DNA from 3 places in the Streptomyces sp. NPDC056160 genome. Region 1 is predicted to be linked to each of the others. Evidence: riboswitches for the same ligand, from Rfam matches in the RefSeq annotation. Region 1 holds a riboswitch; each other region holds the start of a gene.
The links. Region 1 has a riboswitch for cobalamin ahead of ACFC02_RS30050 (HoxN/HupN/NixA family nickel/cobalt transporter). Riboswitches for the same ligand answer to the same signal wherever they lie in the genome.
Positions count from the first base shown of each region.

Region 2: another riboswitch for cobalamin. It lies ahead of ACFC02_RS17800 (ribonucleoside-diphosphate reductase subunit alpha); the one in region 1 lies ahead of ACFC02_RS30050 (HoxN/HupN/NixA family nickel/cobalt transporter).
Region 3: another riboswitch for cobalamin. It lies ahead of cobN (cobaltochelatase subunit CobN); the one in region 1 lies ahead of ACFC02_RS30050 (HoxN/HupN/NixA family nickel/cobalt transporter).

Region 1 is NZ_JBHJUW010000102.1:26,654-31,635, forward strand. It holds gene ACFC02_RS30035 (NAD(P)H-quinone oxidoreductase) at 1-193, shown strand, start outside; gene ACFC02_RS30040 (FMN-dependent NADH-azoreductase) at 551-1,162, opposite strand; gene ACFC02_RS30045 (winged helix-turn-helix transcriptional regulator) at 1,319-1,717, shown strand; gene ACFC02_RS30050 (HoxN/HupN/NixA family nickel/cobalt transporter) at 1,967-3,106, opposite strand; cobalamin riboswitch at 3,136-3,320, opposite strand; gene ACFC02_RS30055 (ArsR/SmtB family transcription factor) at 3,401-3,760, shown strand; gene ACFC02_RS30060 (glycoside hydrolase family 13 protein) at 3,889-4,982, shown strand, end outside.
Region 2 is NZ_JBHJUW010000042.1:36,857-41,838, forward strand. It holds gene ACFC02_RS17780 (GntR family transcriptional regulator) at 1-188, shown strand, start outside; gene ACFC02_RS17785 (DUF3311 domain-containing protein) at 392-670, shown strand; gene mctP (monocarboxylate uptake permease MctP) at 667-2,292, shown strand; gene ACFC02_RS17795 (GNAT family N-acetyltransferase) at 2,368-2,874, shown strand; cobalamin riboswitch at 2,928-3,095, shown strand; gene ACFC02_RS17800 (ribonucleoside-diphosphate reductase subunit alpha) at 3,217-4,982, shown strand, end outside.
Region 3 is NZ_JBHJUW010000082.1:9,194-14,175, forward strand. It holds gene cobN (cobaltochelatase subunit CobN) at 1-2,632, opposite strand, end outside; cobalamin riboswitch at 2,705-2,860, opposite strand; gene ACFC02_RS26650 (cobalamin biosynthesis protein CobG) at 2,906-4,270, shown strand; gene ACFC02_RS26655 (precorrin-8X methylmutase) at 4,267-4,944, shown strand; gene ACFC02_RS26660 (precorrin-2 C(20)-methyltransferase) at 4,941-4,982, shown strand, end outside.

The DNA of each region.
Region 1 (4,982 bases):
GCTGCGAGCCCGTCCGCTCGACGAGAAGGCGGCCATCGTGGCGGCCGTCCGCGAGCACGTGTGGCCGCTGTTCGCTCAGGGGCACGTCAGGCCGGTCGTCGACCGGGAGGTGCCGATGCGGGAGGCCGCGTCCGCCCATCGGCTGGTGGAGGAGAGTTCCCACGTCGGCAAGGTGCTGCTGGTGGCCTCCTGATCGGCGCCGCGACACCGTACGGACCCGGCGCACCGAGCCCGGCGCCGGGTTCGACGGACGGTGCCGTCGGCCACGCCGGCGGTGTGCACGTAGTGCTGGTCGGCCACGACGCTCGGGGGAGACCTGGCTGCTGTCGGCCTTGATCGAGTGGCCGCTGTCCTGGCGGTGCCGGTCCGGCGCTCGGCGACGGGCAGCGAGAGGGCGGCCCGGGCAGTGCCCGTCGCGGTGAGGGTGAGGGCCGCGCGCCGCCATGAGGTGCGCGGTGGCGCGCGTGGACATCGTGAAGCACCTTTCCGGGTGAGCGGGCCGGAGCGAGCGGGCCGGAGCGAGCGGGCCGGAGCGTGCCGGCCTCGGGGCTCAGACCAGGAGCGCGGCGTGCTCCCGTGCGGATTCGGCGGCACGCCCCAGCGACTCGCGTTCCGACTCCTCGGCCTGCGGTACCAGGGCGGCCATGGCGGGGTTGACCGGGGCCATCGTCAGTTCGCGCGTGATGACCTCGACCTGCAGGCCGAGCCCGCCGCCCAGCACCGTCTCCAGGTAGTTGGTGTCGTGCTCGAAGCCGGCCCGCGGGGTGCCGGGGCGGTAGGAGCCGCCGCGCGACGCCGCGACCACGACGCGCTTGCCGGACGGCGGCACGCCCTCGCCGAAGGTGCGCCCGGCCAGGATGATCTGGTCCAGCCACGCCTTGAGGGTGGAGGGGATCGTGAAGTTGTACATGGGGGCGCCGATGACGAGGACGTCGGCCTTCTCGAACTCGGCGATGAGTTCCTCGCGCAGCGGGGGGAGGGACTCGGCGGTGACGGTGGCGGCGTCCAGGTGCGGCACCGGGTCGGCGGCCAGGTCGCGGTAGATGACGCTGCCCTGCGGGTGCGCCTCCTGCCAGGTCTTGCGGAAGGCGTCGGTGAGCCGGCGCGAGCCGGAGTTCTCCAGCGGGAAGAGGGACGAGTCGATGTGCAGCAGGACGGCCATGGAAGGTGCTCCTCGGGTGGGCCGCGCGGGGCACGGCGGGGGTGGTCCGGGCGTGCGGAGGCACCCGGATTCGTATGTCAGCTTCCTCAGCTGCTTACGAAATTACAGTACCCCACTTTTTCGTAGTAAATGAGCGGTGGGCGGTACCATGGGCGCATGACAGTGGAGCGACAGGACGCGGGGCAGTGCTCGGCGGCGGGCGGTGCGGTCGAACGCGTCTTCCTGCTTCTCGGCAAACGCTGGAACGGCGTGATCCTCGCCAGCCTCATGAGCGGTCCCGGCCGCTTCGCCGAACTGCGCCGCGCCGTCAGCGGGATCAGCGAGCGCATGCTCTCCGACCGCCTCGCCGAACTCGGGGAGGCCGGCCTGGTCCGCCGTGAGGTGGACGCCGGCCCGCCCCTGCGCGTCTCCTATCAACTCACTCCCGCGGGCGAGGCCCTGAGGCCGGCCCTCCAGGAACTGGGCGGCTGGGCCGAGCGGTTCCTCGGGACGTCCGAGCAGGACGGCTGCCCCTCCCTGCGGCAGCAGGAAGCCGAGGACACCCGGAACGCGTGACGTCCCCGCCCTACGCTCCTACGTGCCTTCGGCACCACGGTCCGGCCGGGGCGTGTTTCGAAAGTCCCTCCCCCGGCCTTCGGCCGGGAGGTGCCCCCAGCCCCGCGGCGTCTGGCACGCGCGCTCGCCGCGTTGTCGGGATCGTCCACGTACGCCCGGTACGCGGACGACCCTCCGCCTTGCGATCGCACGCACCGGACGCCGCGGGGCCCGCCCTCCGGGCGGACGGCGCTACATTCGAAACACGCCCTAGTCGGCCGCCTCCCCCGCTCCGGCCCCCACCGCCCAGCGCTGCTCGACCCTGGCGACCTTCCAGTACGCCAGCGCCGCCGCCCACACCACCACGAACAGGATGACGATGACGTAGCCCACGTGGTCGAGGTCGAGTCCGGCGATCCAGCCGGTGACCGTGTCGCTCAGGTCGAGCTTGTCGTGCAGGACGCCGACCAGCTCGATCGTGCCGATGAAGAAGGCGACCGCGATGGACAGGCCGGTGATGGTCAGGTTGTAGAACACCTTGCGGACGGGGTTGGAGAACGCCCACTGGTAGGCGAAGTTCATGAACGTGCCGTCCAGGGTGTCGAACAGGCTCATGCCGGCGGCGAACAGCAGGGGCAGGCAGAGGATCGCGTACCAGGGCAGTCCGGCCGCCGCGCCGGAGCCGGCCATCACCATCAGCGTGACCTCGGTGGCGGTGTCGAAGCCGAGGCCGAAGAGGAAGCCGAGCGGGTACATCTGGCCGGGCCGGGAGATCGACCTGGTGAGGCGGCCCAGGATCCGGTTCATGAACCCCCGTGAGTCCAGGTGGGCCTCCAGCTCCCGCTCGTCGTAGGTGCCCGCGCGCATCGCCCGGAACACCTTCAGGATGCCGGCGAGGGCGACCAGGTTGAGGGCGGCGATCAGGTAGAGGAAGGTGCCCGAGACGGTGGTGCCGACGATGCCGAGCGTCTGGTGCGTACGGGAGTCGTCGTTCATCAGGGTGCCCGCGAGCTGGGCGCCGCCCGCCACCAGCGCGGCCATGGCCACCACCACGCTGGAGTGGCCCAGCGCGAACCAGAAGCCCACCGAGACCGGCCGCTTGCCGTCGGCCATCAGCTTGCGGGTGGTGTTGTCGATGGCGGCGATGTGGTCGGCGTCGAAGGCGTGCCGCATGCCGAGCGTGTAGGCGGTGACGCCGAGGCCGATACCGAAGGCCTTGCTGCCGACCTGGTAGTGCTCGGGGACGACGAGCAGGAACAGGATGCCGAAGGCGACGACGTGCAGGGCGGCTATCACCGCCATCAGGCCCGCGGTCTTGAGGGTGTCCTCACGGCGCCAGCGGAAGGTCGCCGCGGGGGCGGGCCCCCCGGGGGCGGCGGCCGGCGTCGGGGCAGGCTTGGGCAGGGTCATCCGGTATCACGCTCCAGCACCTCGTGGATCACTTCGTGAGCTGCCGTGGCCGGTCTCCTGGCTTAGGGTCCGTACGTCCTCCCTCCCTGCCTTCCCGGTCGTGCGACCAGTGGCCCGGCGGATGCCGGACGGAAGGGGAACTCCCCGATCACAGTGGCGAGGGCCGCGTCGGCTTCGCACCGACTTCCCGAGCACCACGGCCCGCCCACGGTAGAGGGAGGGACCGTCGTCTGCATAGCTGCATACCTGCGCAGGTACGGAAGATCACACATCGGTGCCTGCGAGGATGGGGGCATGCATCTCGTCCCTGCCGACCGCTCGGACCGCCGCACCATCGACGGCCACCGGGTGTGCGACGCCATCGCGGCGATCGGGGAGCCCGGTCACGTCCGCGCGTGGGCGGAGCGCTTCTCGCTGCTGGCCGACCCCAAGCGGCTCGCCCTGCTGCTGGCCCTGCACCGCACCGGCCCACTGGCCGTCTCCGACCTCGCCGTCGCCACCGGCATGAACGACCCGGCGGTCTCCCAGGCCCTGCGCCTGCTGCGCGCGGCGGGCACCGTCCAGGGCGAGAAGGAGGGCCGCGTGGTGCGCTACCGCCTGGTGGACGAGGACGTACGGCACCTCCTGGAGCACTGCGCGGCGGACACGGACTGACGCCGGCACCGGGGTGACGGCGCGCCCCGCCGGTCGCCCCCTGTGCCCAGGTACCACCCCACGTGTTCGCTTTTCCGCGGATCTGGACAGATTCTCTGTGTCGCTCCGACGCACGAAGAGGAGACCGCGTGACCGACCGCACCGACGACGTGCCGCCCGACCTGTCCTCCCGCAGTCCCGACTGGTGGCGGCAGGCCGTCGTCTACCAGGTCTACCCCCGCAGCTTCGCCGACGCCGACGGGGACGGACTCGGTGACATCCGGGGCGTCACCCAGCGGCTGACGCACCTCGCCGCCCTCGGCGTGGACGCCGTGTGGCTCAGTCCGTTCTACCCCTCCGAACTGGCCGACGGCGGCTACGACGTCGCCGACCACCGGGACGTCGACCCGCGTCTGGGCACCCTCGACGACTTCGACGCGATGGTCACCGAGGCGCACCGCCTCGGTCTGAAGGTGATCGTCGACATCGTCCCCAACCACTCCTCGCACCGGCACCGCTGGTTCCAGGAGGCGCTGCGGGCCGGACCGGGCTCCGCCGCCCGCGCCCGGTACGTCTTCCGCGACGGGCGCGGCGCGCACGGTGAACTGCCCCCCACCGACTGGCAGTCCGTCTTCGGCGGCAGCGCCTGGCAGCGCGTGCCCGACGGGCAGTGGTACCTGCACCTGTTCGCGCCCGAGCAGCCGGACTTCGACTGGCGCGACGAGGAGGTCCGCGCCGACTTCCGCACCACCCTGCGGTTCTGGTCGGACCGGGGGGTGGACGGCTTCCGCGTCGACGTGGCGCACGCCCTGGTCAAGGACCTCGACGAGCCGTTGCGCGACGTCGGCGGCATCGGGGCCACCGGCGAGGACGCGCTGCCGCACGTCGAGCCGGGCAGCCACCCGTACTGGGACCGCGACGAGGTCTACGAGATCTACCGCGACTGGCGCAAGATCTTCGACGCCTACACGCCGCCCCGCACGGCGGTCGCCGAGGCCTGGGTCCCCGACGCGCGGCGCGCGTTGTACGCCCGGCCCGACGAACTGGGCCAGGCCTTCAACTTCGAGTACCTCCAGGCCGGCTGGGACGCCGGGGAGCTGCGCCGCACCATCGCCGCGTCCCTGGCCACCGCGCGGGCCGCCGGTGCCTCGGCCACCTGGGTGCTGTCCAACCACGACGTGGTCCGGCACGCCTCCCGGCTGGTGCTCCCGCCGGGCACGGACGAGAACGCCTGGCTGCTGTC
Region 2 (4,982 bases), on a different contig from region 1:
AGACCATCGAGACGTCGCTGGCCACCCCGCGCGAGGCGGGCCTGCTCGGCACCGACGTGGGCCTGCCGATGCTGCTGCTCTCCCGGCACTCCCAGGACCGCACGGGCCAGCCCGTGGAGTGGGTGCGCTCGGTGTACCGCGGCGACCGCTACAAGTTCGTGGCACGGCTCAAGCGCCCGATGGACTGACCTCCCGGGCCGCCGGACCGGCCCCGCCCGCCGCGCACCCCGCCCCCGCGGCCGGTGCCCGGACGGCGGCCGGGAAGCACCCGGGCGGCGGCCGGGCGAGGGACGCGCAACCGGTATGCGGACAAGGGGTTCCGTTCACTTGTCACCGTGACCTAGATTGCCTGCGCAATCGCACGGCTGACCAGCGAGGGGACGGAGCCGACATGTCAGATGGGCCAGGAGTGGGCAAAGGGGTGGTGACACCCCTGCGGGTGGTCATCGGCCTCTGCCTCGTCGCGCCGTTCGTGGCGATGCTGTGGGTCGGTTCGTACGCCAAGGTGGGGCCCACGTTCATCGGCATCCCGTTCTTCTACTGGTACCAGATGCTGTGGGTGGTCATCTCCACGGTCCTCACGGTGATCGCCTACCGGCTGTGGCAGCTCGACCAGCGTGGTCGCCGCTCGGCGGACACCGCCTCCCCGAAGGGCGGTGCGACCCGGTGAAGGACGGCGTCAACGGCGTCGCGCTCGGCGTCTTCATCTTCTTCTTCCTGCTCGTCACCGTCATGGGGTTCCTGGCCGCGCGCTGGCGCCGGGCGGAGAACGAGAGCCTGGACGAGTGGGGTCTGGGCGGCCGGTCGTTCGGCACGTGGATCACGTGGTTCCTGCTCGGCGGCGACCTCTACACCGCGTACACGTTCGTGGCGGTGCCCGCGGCGATCTACGCGACCGGCGCGGCCGGGTTCTTCGCGGTGCCGTACACGATCCTGGTCTACCCCCTGATCTTCACCTTCCTGCCGCGGCTGTGGTCGGTCTCGCACAAGCACGGGTACGTGACGACGTCGGACTTCGTACGCGGCCGGTTCGGGTCCAAGGGCCTGTCCCTGGCGGTCGCCCTCACCGGCATCCTCGCCACCATGCCGTACATCGCGCTCCAACTGGTCGGCATCCAGGCGGTGCTCGACGTGATGGGCGTGGGCGGCGGCGAGAACACCAACTGGTTCGTGAAGGACCTGCCGCTGCTGATCGCCTTCGGCGTGCTGGCGGCGTACACGTACTCCTCGGGACTGCGCGCCCCGGCGCTGATCGCGTTCGTCAAGGACGCGCTCATCTACATCGTCATCGCGGTCGCGATCATCTACATCCCGATCAAGCTGGGCGGCTTCGACGACATCTTCGCCAAGGCCGCCCACGCGTTCAGCCAGACGAATCCGGCCACCGGCAAACCACGCGGCGCGGTCGTGCCGGGCGAGGCGAGCCAGTGGACCTACGCCACCCTCGCCCTCGGCTCCGCGCTCGCCCTGTTCATGTACCCGCACTCGATCACCGCCACGCTGTCCTCGCGCAGCCGTGAGGTGATCCGCCGCAACACCACGATCCTGCCGCTGTACTCGCTGATGCTGGGCCTGCTGGCGCTGCTGGGCTTCATGGCGATCGCGGCGGGCGTGAAGGTCCAGAACGGGCAGCTGGCCATTCCGCAGCTGTTCGAGGACATGTTCCCGGACTGGTTCACCGGCATCGCCTTCGCGGCGATCGGCATCGGGGCGCTGGTCCCGGCGGCGATCATGTCGATCGCGGCGGCGAACCTGTTCACCCGCAACATCTACAAGGACTTCATCAAGCCGGACGCGACGGCCGAGCAGGAGACCCGGGTCTCCAAGCTGGTCTCGCTGCTGGTGAAGGTGGGCGCGCTGGTCTTCGTCCTGACCATGGACAAGACCGTGGCGATCAACTTCCAGTTGCTGGGCGGCATCTGGATCCTGCAGACCTTCCCGGCGCTGGTGGGCGGCCTGTTCACCCGCTGGTTCCACCGCTGGGCACTGCTGGCCGGCTGGGCCGTCGGCATGGTCTACGGCACGGTCGCGGCCTACGGGGTCGCCTCGCCGACGCAGAAGCACTTCGGTGGCTCGGCCAAGGAGATCCCGGGCATCGGCGAGATCGGCTACATCGGCATGACGGCGTTCGCCCTGAACGTCGTCGTCTCCGTCGTCCTGACCTTCGTCCTGAAGGCGCTGAAGGCCCCCGAGGGCGTCGACGAGACCAGCCCGCAGGACTACACCGCCGACGCGGGTGACCCCGGCGTCGCGGTCGAACTCCCGCCGGCCACGGCGGGCAGCGCTCACTGAGCTGCCGGAACCAGGGCACGGGCCGCCGGGAAGACCGGCGGCCCGTTGTCGTACCCGTGCGGCACACTCGGCCCCATGGACCTCGTGATCAGGCCGGCCGAGCCCGGCGAGTACGACACCCTCGGTGAGATCACCGCCCAGGCCTATCTCCAGGACGGGCTGCTGGACTTCGGGGAGAGCGACCCCTACCTGAGCGAGCTGAGGGACGTCGCCAAGCGGGCGGCCGCCGCCGAGGTGCTGGTGGCCGTGGCGGACGAAGCGGTGCTCGGCGGAGTCGCGTTCGTGCCGTCCGGCGGCGCCATGGCCGACATCGCCGGACCCGGCGAGGCCGAGATACGCATGCTCGCGGTCGCGCGCGCCGCACGCGGCCGGGGCGCGGGTGAGGCGCTGGTGCGGGCCTGCCTGGACCGGGCGCGGGCCACCGAGGGCTGTGCGCGCCTCGTGCTGTCAACCCAGCGCACCATGCACGCCGCCCACCGCCTCTACGAGCGCCTGGGCTTCGTCCGCACCCCGCAGCGGGACTGGAACCCGCTGCCGGACCTGGACGACATCACGCTGCTCACCTACGCGTTGGCGCTCTGACAGCGACCGACACCCTCCGCAGTCGACGCGACACATCCCAGGCACAACATATGGGGGTGGCTTCCGCACCCGGCACAAGATGTATGCTCATGCTCGCTGTCGTCGCAGGGGAATCCGGTGCGAATCCGGAACTGTCCCGCAACGGTGTACTCGTACACATATGCCCTCAAGGCCGTGTACGAGCGTCAGTCCGAGGACCTGCCGACAGTGCGCCCGGCCGTCCGGTCCGGGTGCCTGACGTCCGGGCCTCGTGGAATGGGCCGGTGGACGCGGCGCCGTGTGCGCTCGTGTGCTGCCCCCTGCCCTCGGCGAGGCCCCGTGCCGAGCGAGGGAGAGCCCCAAGTGACCATCGCGCCAGCCGATCCGGCCTCAGCCACGGGCCTGGAGAACGACGGTCCCGGTGCCGCGCTGCTGCGGACCCTGACCGAGCTGACCGCCGACCTCCCCGACGCCGACCCCGGCCGGGTCGCCGCCGCCGCGCTGCGCGGCCGGTCGGCGCACGCCGACGAGGCGGAGCTGCGGGAGCTGGCCACCGAGGCGGCGGCCGGGCTCATCTCCGAGGACCCCGCCTACTCGCGGCTGGCCGCCCGTCTGCTCACGCTCTCCATCCGCGCCGAGGCGGCCTCGCAGGGCGTCACGTCCTTCACCGAGTCGGTGGCCACGGGCCACCGCGAGGGACTGATCGCCGACCGGACCGCCGCGTTCGTCCGCCTGCACGCCGCCCGCCTGGACGCGCTGGCCGACCCGGCCGCCGACGACCGCTTCGGTTACTTCGGGCTGCGCACCCTGCACAGCCGCTACCTGCTGCGGCACCCGATCACCCGCAAGGTGATCGAGACGCCACAGCACTTCATGCTGCGGGTGGCCAGCGGGCTCGCCGAGGACGACAGCCCCCGGGCCGTCGACGAAGTCGCCGCGCTCCACGGGCTCATGAGCCGCCTCGACTACCTCCCCTCCTCCCCCACGCTCTTCAACTCCGGCACCCGCCACCCCCAGATGTCCTCCTGCTACCTGCTCGACTCCCCCAAGGACGAGCTGGACAGCATCTACGACCGCTACCACCAGGTGGCCCGGCTCTCCAAGCACGCCGGCGGCATCGGCATCGCCTACTCCCGCGTCCGCTCGCGCGGCTCGCTGATCCGCGGCACCAACGGGCACTCCAACGGCATCGTCCCGTTCCTGAAGACCCTCGACGCGTCGGTGGCCGCCGTGAACCAGGGCGGCCGGCGCAAGGGCGCGGCGGCCGTCTACCTGGAGACCTGGCACTCGGACATCGAGGAGTTCCTGGAGCTGCGCGACAACACCGGCGAGGACGCGCGCCGCACCCACAACCTGAACCTGGCGCACTGGATCCCGGACGAGTTCATGCGCCGCGTCGACGCCGACGGGCAGTGGTCGCTGTTCTCCCCGGCCGACGTGCCTCAACTGGTGGACCTGTGGGGCGGGGAGTTCGACGCGGCCTACCGCGCGGCCGAGGCGGCCGGGCTCGCGAAGAAGACCCTGCCCGCCCGTGAGCTGTACGGCCGGATGATGCGCACCCTCGCGCAGACCGGCAACGGCTGGATGACCTTCAAGGACGCCGCCAACCGCACCGCCAACCAGACGGCCGAGCCGGGCCACGTCATCCACTCCTCGAACCTCTGCACGGAGATCCTGGAGGTCACCGACGACGGCGAGACGGCGGTCTGCAACCTCGGCTCCGTCAACCTCGGCGCCTTCGCCGACCCCGAGCGCGGGGACCTCGACTGGGAGCGGCTGGACGAGACCGTCCGCACGGCCGTCACCTTCCTGGACCGGGTCGTCGACATCAACTTCTACCCGACCGAGCAGGCCGCCCGCTCCAACGCCCGGTGGCGGCCGGTGGGCCTGGGCGCGATGGGCCTCCAGGACGTCTTCTTCAAGCTGCGGCTGCCCTTCGACTCGCCCGAGGCGAAAGCGCTGTCGACCCGGATCGCCGAGCGGATCATGCTCGCCGCCTACGAGGCCTCCGCCGACCTCGCCGAACGGAACGCCCCGCTGCCCGCCTGGGAGAAGACCCGCGCCGCGCGCGGTGTGCTGCACCCCGACCACTACGACGTGGACCTCGCCTGGCCCGAGCGCTGGGCGGC
Region 3 (4,982 bases), on a different contig from region 1:
GTGCCTCGGCCACGTCGTCGCCCGCGGTGCGCATGGCGCTGGTGCCCCACAGGGACAGGCCGACCGACGCGGGCCACTCGCCGTGGTCGGTGCGGTAGCGCTCCAGGAGGGAGTCGGCGAGGGCCTGTCCGGTCTCCCAGGCGAGGCGGGAGGGGATGGCCCTCGGGTCGACGGAGTAGAAGTTGCGGCCGGTCGGCAGGACGTTGACCAGGCCGCGCAGCGGGGACCCGGAGGGGCCCGCCGGGACGAAGCCGCCGGCCAGCGCGTGCATGACGTGGTCGATCTCGGCGGTGGTCCCGGCCAGGCGGGGTACGACCTCGCGGGCGGCGAACTCCAGGACCGCGCGGACCTGTTCGCCGTGCTCGGTGGGGACGGCGGACGGGTCCCAGCCGGCGTCCTCCATCGCCTGGACCAGTGCGCGGGCCTTCTCCTCCGCCGCGTCCGCGCTGGTGCGGGTGGCGGCGGACTCGTCCAGGCCCAGGGCCTCGCGCAGCCCCGGCAGGCTGGTGGTGCCGCCCCAGATCTGCCGGGCGCGCAGCACGGCGAGGACGAGGTCGACCCGCTGGGGGCCCTGCGGCGCGGCGCCCAGGACGTGCAGGCCGTCGCGGATCTGGGCGTCCTTGACCTCGCAGAGCCAGCCGTCGACGTGGAGCAGGAAGTCGTCGAAGCCGTCGTCGTCCGGGCGGTCTTCGAGGCCGAGGTCGTGGTCGAGGCGGGCCGCCTGGATGAGCGTCCAGATCTGGGCGCGGATCGCCGGCAGCTTGGCCGGGTCCATGGCGGCGATCTGGGCGTGCTCGTCGAGGAGTTGTTCCAGGCGGGCGATGTCGCCGTAGGAGTCGGCGCGGGCCATCGGCGGGACGAGGTGGTCCACGAGCGTGGCGTGGGCGCGGCGCTTGGCCTGGGTGCCCTCGCCGGGGTCGTTGACCAGGAAGGGGTAGACCAGCGGGAGGTCGCCGAGGGCCGCGTCGGGTCCGCAGGCCGCCGACAGGCCGGCGTTCTTGCCGGGCAGCCACTCCAGGTTGCCGTGCTTGCCGAGGTGGATCATCGCGTCCGCGCCGAACCCGCCCTCGTCGCGCGCGGCGGCGATCCAGCGGTAGGCGGCGAGGTAGTGGTGGGAGGGCGGCAGGTCGGGGTCGTGGTAGATGGCGACGGGGTTCTCGCCGAAGCCGCGCGGCGGCTGGATGAGGATCAGCACGTTGCCGAAGCGCAGGGCCGCCAGGACGATGTCGCCGTCCGCGTCGCGGCTGCGGTCGACGAACATCTCGCCGGGTGCCGGGCCCCAGTGCTCCTCCACGGCCGTGCGCAGTTCCTCGGGGAGGCCGGCGTACCAGCGGCGGTAGTCGGCGGCCGGGATGCGTACCGGGTTGCGGGCCAGTTGTTCCTCGGTGAGCCAGTCCTGGTCGTGGCCGCCCGCCTCGATGAGCGCGCGGATCAGTTCGTCGCCGTCGCCGGAGGCCAGCCCGGGCACGTCGCCGTCACCGAGGTCGTAGCCGTCGGCGCGCAGACGGCGCAGGAGGGCGACGGCGCTGGCGGGGGTGTCCAGGCCGACCGCGTTGCCGATGCGGGAGTGCTTGGTCGGGTAGGCCGACAGGACCAGGGCGAGGCGCTTGCCGGCGGGCGGGATGCGGCGCAGCCGCGCGTGGCGCACGGCGATCCCGGCGACGCGGGCGGCGCGCTCGGGGTCGGCGACGTAGGAGGGCAGGCCGTCGGCGTCGATCTCCTTGAAGGAGAAGGGCACGGTGATCAGACGGCCGTCGAACTCGGGTACGGCGATCTGGCCGGCCGCGTCCAGCGGTGAGACGCCCTCGTCGTTCTCCTCCCAGGCCGAGCGGGAGCCGGTCAGGCACAGGGCCTGGAGGATCGGCACGTCCAGCGCGGCGAGCGCGCCCGCGTCCCAGGACTCGTCATCGCCGCCGGCCGACGCCGCGGCGGGTTTGGTGCCGCCCGCGGCCAGCACGGTCGTCACGATCACGTCGGCGGCGCGCAGTTCCTCGACCAACTCCGGTTCGGGCGCCCGGAGGGAGGCCACGTAAAGGGGAAGGGGCCGCCCGCCGGCGTCCTCCACGGCGTCGCACAGCGCGTGGACGAAGCCGGTGTTGCCGCTCATGTGGTGGGCGCGGTAGTAGAGCACGGCGACGGTCGGGCCGCCCGCGGGCCCGGTGGCCTCGCGGGGCAGCGCTCCCCAGCTCGGGGCGGGCGCGGGCGCCTCGAAGCCGTGCCCGGTGAGCAGCACGGTGTCGCAGAGGAAGCGGGCGAGGTGCTCCAGGTTGGCGGGGCCGCCGTGGGCGAGGTAGGCGTGGGCCTCGGCGGCGATGCCGACGGGGACGTTGGAGGCGGCCATCAGCTGGGCGTCGGGGGCCTGTTCGCCGGTGAGGACGACGACCGGGCGGCCGTCGGCGAGCAGCAGGTCGAGGCCTTCCTGCCAGGCGCGGACGCCGCCGAGGAGGCGTACGACGACCAGGTCGGCGTCCGCCATGAGGGCGGGCAGGTCGGCGAGGGCCAGACGGGCGGGGTTGGCGAAGCGGTACGGGACGGGGCCGCCCGCGGCCCGGGCGCTGAGCAGGTCGGTGTCGGAGGTCGACAGGAGCAGGATGCGGGGGGACGGCGGCTGTTCTCCGGCTGGGTGCGACATGCGGCGTCCTGCCTTCCTCGGGGTGTCCACGCCCCGGGTGGTGTCGGAATGGGGGTCTCCGCTGCTCGGACGGGCCGAGATCCGGGAGAAGGGGAGTTCCTGACTCACCCGGTTCTTCCTGGAACCGGGCTCACAGTGGCGGGACCGCGCCGGATTCGCACCGGGCTTCCTCCCCTGTCGCCGTCGTGGCGATGGCGGACCGGATGGTCCGCCGAGAAGCATAGTAAGGGCCGTCGTAGCAGGGCAGGGCATACGTGCGGTGTGATCGTAGGTATGCTCGCCGCCATGTCCACGGCTGCCCTCCCCCCGACGTCCCAGGCCGCCCCGGCCGGACGGGACCGTGACGACGCGTGCCCGGGTACGCTGCGGCTGCACGCGGCGGACGACGGCGCGGTGGCCCGCGTCCGCGTACCCGGCGGCGTGCTGGACGTCGGCGGGGCCGAGGCGCTGGCCGAGGCCGCGCGGCGCCTGGGCGACGGCGCACTGCACCTGACCTCGCGCGGCAACGTCCAACTGCGCGGGCTGCGCGCTGAGCACGGCCCCGAACTCGCCGGTCTGCTGGAAGCGGCGGGCCTGCTCCCCTCGCGCGGCCACGAGCGGGTGCGCAACGTGGTCGCCTCGCCGCTGTCCGCCCTGGACGACCGCGGCCTGCGGGACGTGCGCCCCTGGCTGTCCGCTCTGGACGCGCTCCTGTGCGCGAGCGAGGCCGCGCGGGCGCTGTCGGGGCGGTTCCTGTTCGCGCTCGACGACGGCCGCGGCGACGTGGCCGCGCTCGGCGCCGACGTGACCGTGCGGGCGACCGGCGGCGAAGGTGCGCAACTCGCCCTCGGCGCGGCGGGCGAGGCGCTGGCCCTGTCCGCCGGTGACGTGCCGCGGGCGATGGTGGCGGCGGCGGAGACGGTCGTCGAGGCGGCGCGGGAGCAGGGGATGCGGGCCTGGCGGGTCGGTGACGTGCCGCTGCCCGCCGGCGAACTGCTCCGGCTCGTCGCCGGACGTCTGACCGCCGAGGGACTGGCCTGCGCGCCGCAGCCGCGGGAGAGCGCGCACTGCGCGGGCCCGCCGCCCGGATCCGTCGGCGGGGCCGGCGGCGGTGCCCTGTCGGTGCACGTCCCGCTCGGCCGTCTGACGGCGCTCCAGTGGCGGGAGTTGACGCGGACCGCTGCCCGCGCGGGCGGCGAACTGCGTCTGACGCCGTGGCGCGGGGTCGTCGTCCCCGTACCGGAGGGGACCGCGTCGCCCGCCGTGCCCGATACGTCCGCCACGCTCGACGCACTGGCCGCCACCGGTCTCGTCACCGGCCCCGGCTCGGCCTGGCCGCGGGTGGGTGCCTGCGTGGGGCGGCCCGGCTGCGCCAAGGCGCACGCCGACGTCCGGGCGGACGCCACCGCCTCGCTCGGCGCGCTCGGCCCGCGCGGCCTTCCCCTGTACTGGTCCGGCTGCGAACGGCGTTGCGGACGGCCCCCCGGCGACCGGATCGACCTGGTCGCGACCGAGGACGGCACCTACCAGGTGACCCGGGTGTCCCAGGCACCGCCGGCTTCCCAGGCGCCGGCCACGGCGCCCGCGCCCCGTGCCCCCTCCGTCGTCCTGGACGACCCACGTCAACTCGCCGCCGCCCTGGCGGCGTTCACCTCATGACCCGTACGACCACGACCACCGAGAGCAGCGAGAAGAACACCGTGACGCCCTACGACTACGAGAAGGACGGCGCGGCCATCTACCGCCGGTCCTTCGCCACCATCCGCGCGGAGGCGGACCTCGCGGCTCTGCCCGCCGACGTCAGCCAGGTGACGGTCCGGATGATCCACGCCTGCGGGATGGTCGACCTGGTCCGCGACATCGCGTACACGCCGTCCGTGGTGGCCCGCGCGCGCGAGGCCCTGCGGGCCGGCGCGCCCATCCTGTGCGACGTGCAGATGGTGGCCAGCGGCGTCACCCGCAAGCGGCTGCCCGCCGACAACGAGGTGCTCTGCACGCTCTCCGACCCGGCCGTCCCCGAGCTGGCGGCGAAGCTGGGCACCACGCGCAGCGCCGCCGCGCTGGAGCTGTGGCGGGACCGGCTGGAGGGCTCGGTGGTCGCCGTCGGCAACGCGCCCACCGCCCTGTTCCGGCTCCTGGAGATGATCGAGGAGGGCGCGGGCCGTCCGGCCGCCGTCATCGGCGTGCCGGTCGGTTTCGTGGGTGCCGCCGAGTCCAAGGACGCGCTGGCCGCGCACTCCTCGGGCCTGGAGCACCTGGTGGTGCGGGGCCGCCGGGGCGGCAGCGCGCTGGCCGCCGCCGCGCTCAACGCGATCGCGAGTGAGGCGGAGTGAGCGGGCGACTGTACGGGGTGGGGCTCGGCCCCGGTGAC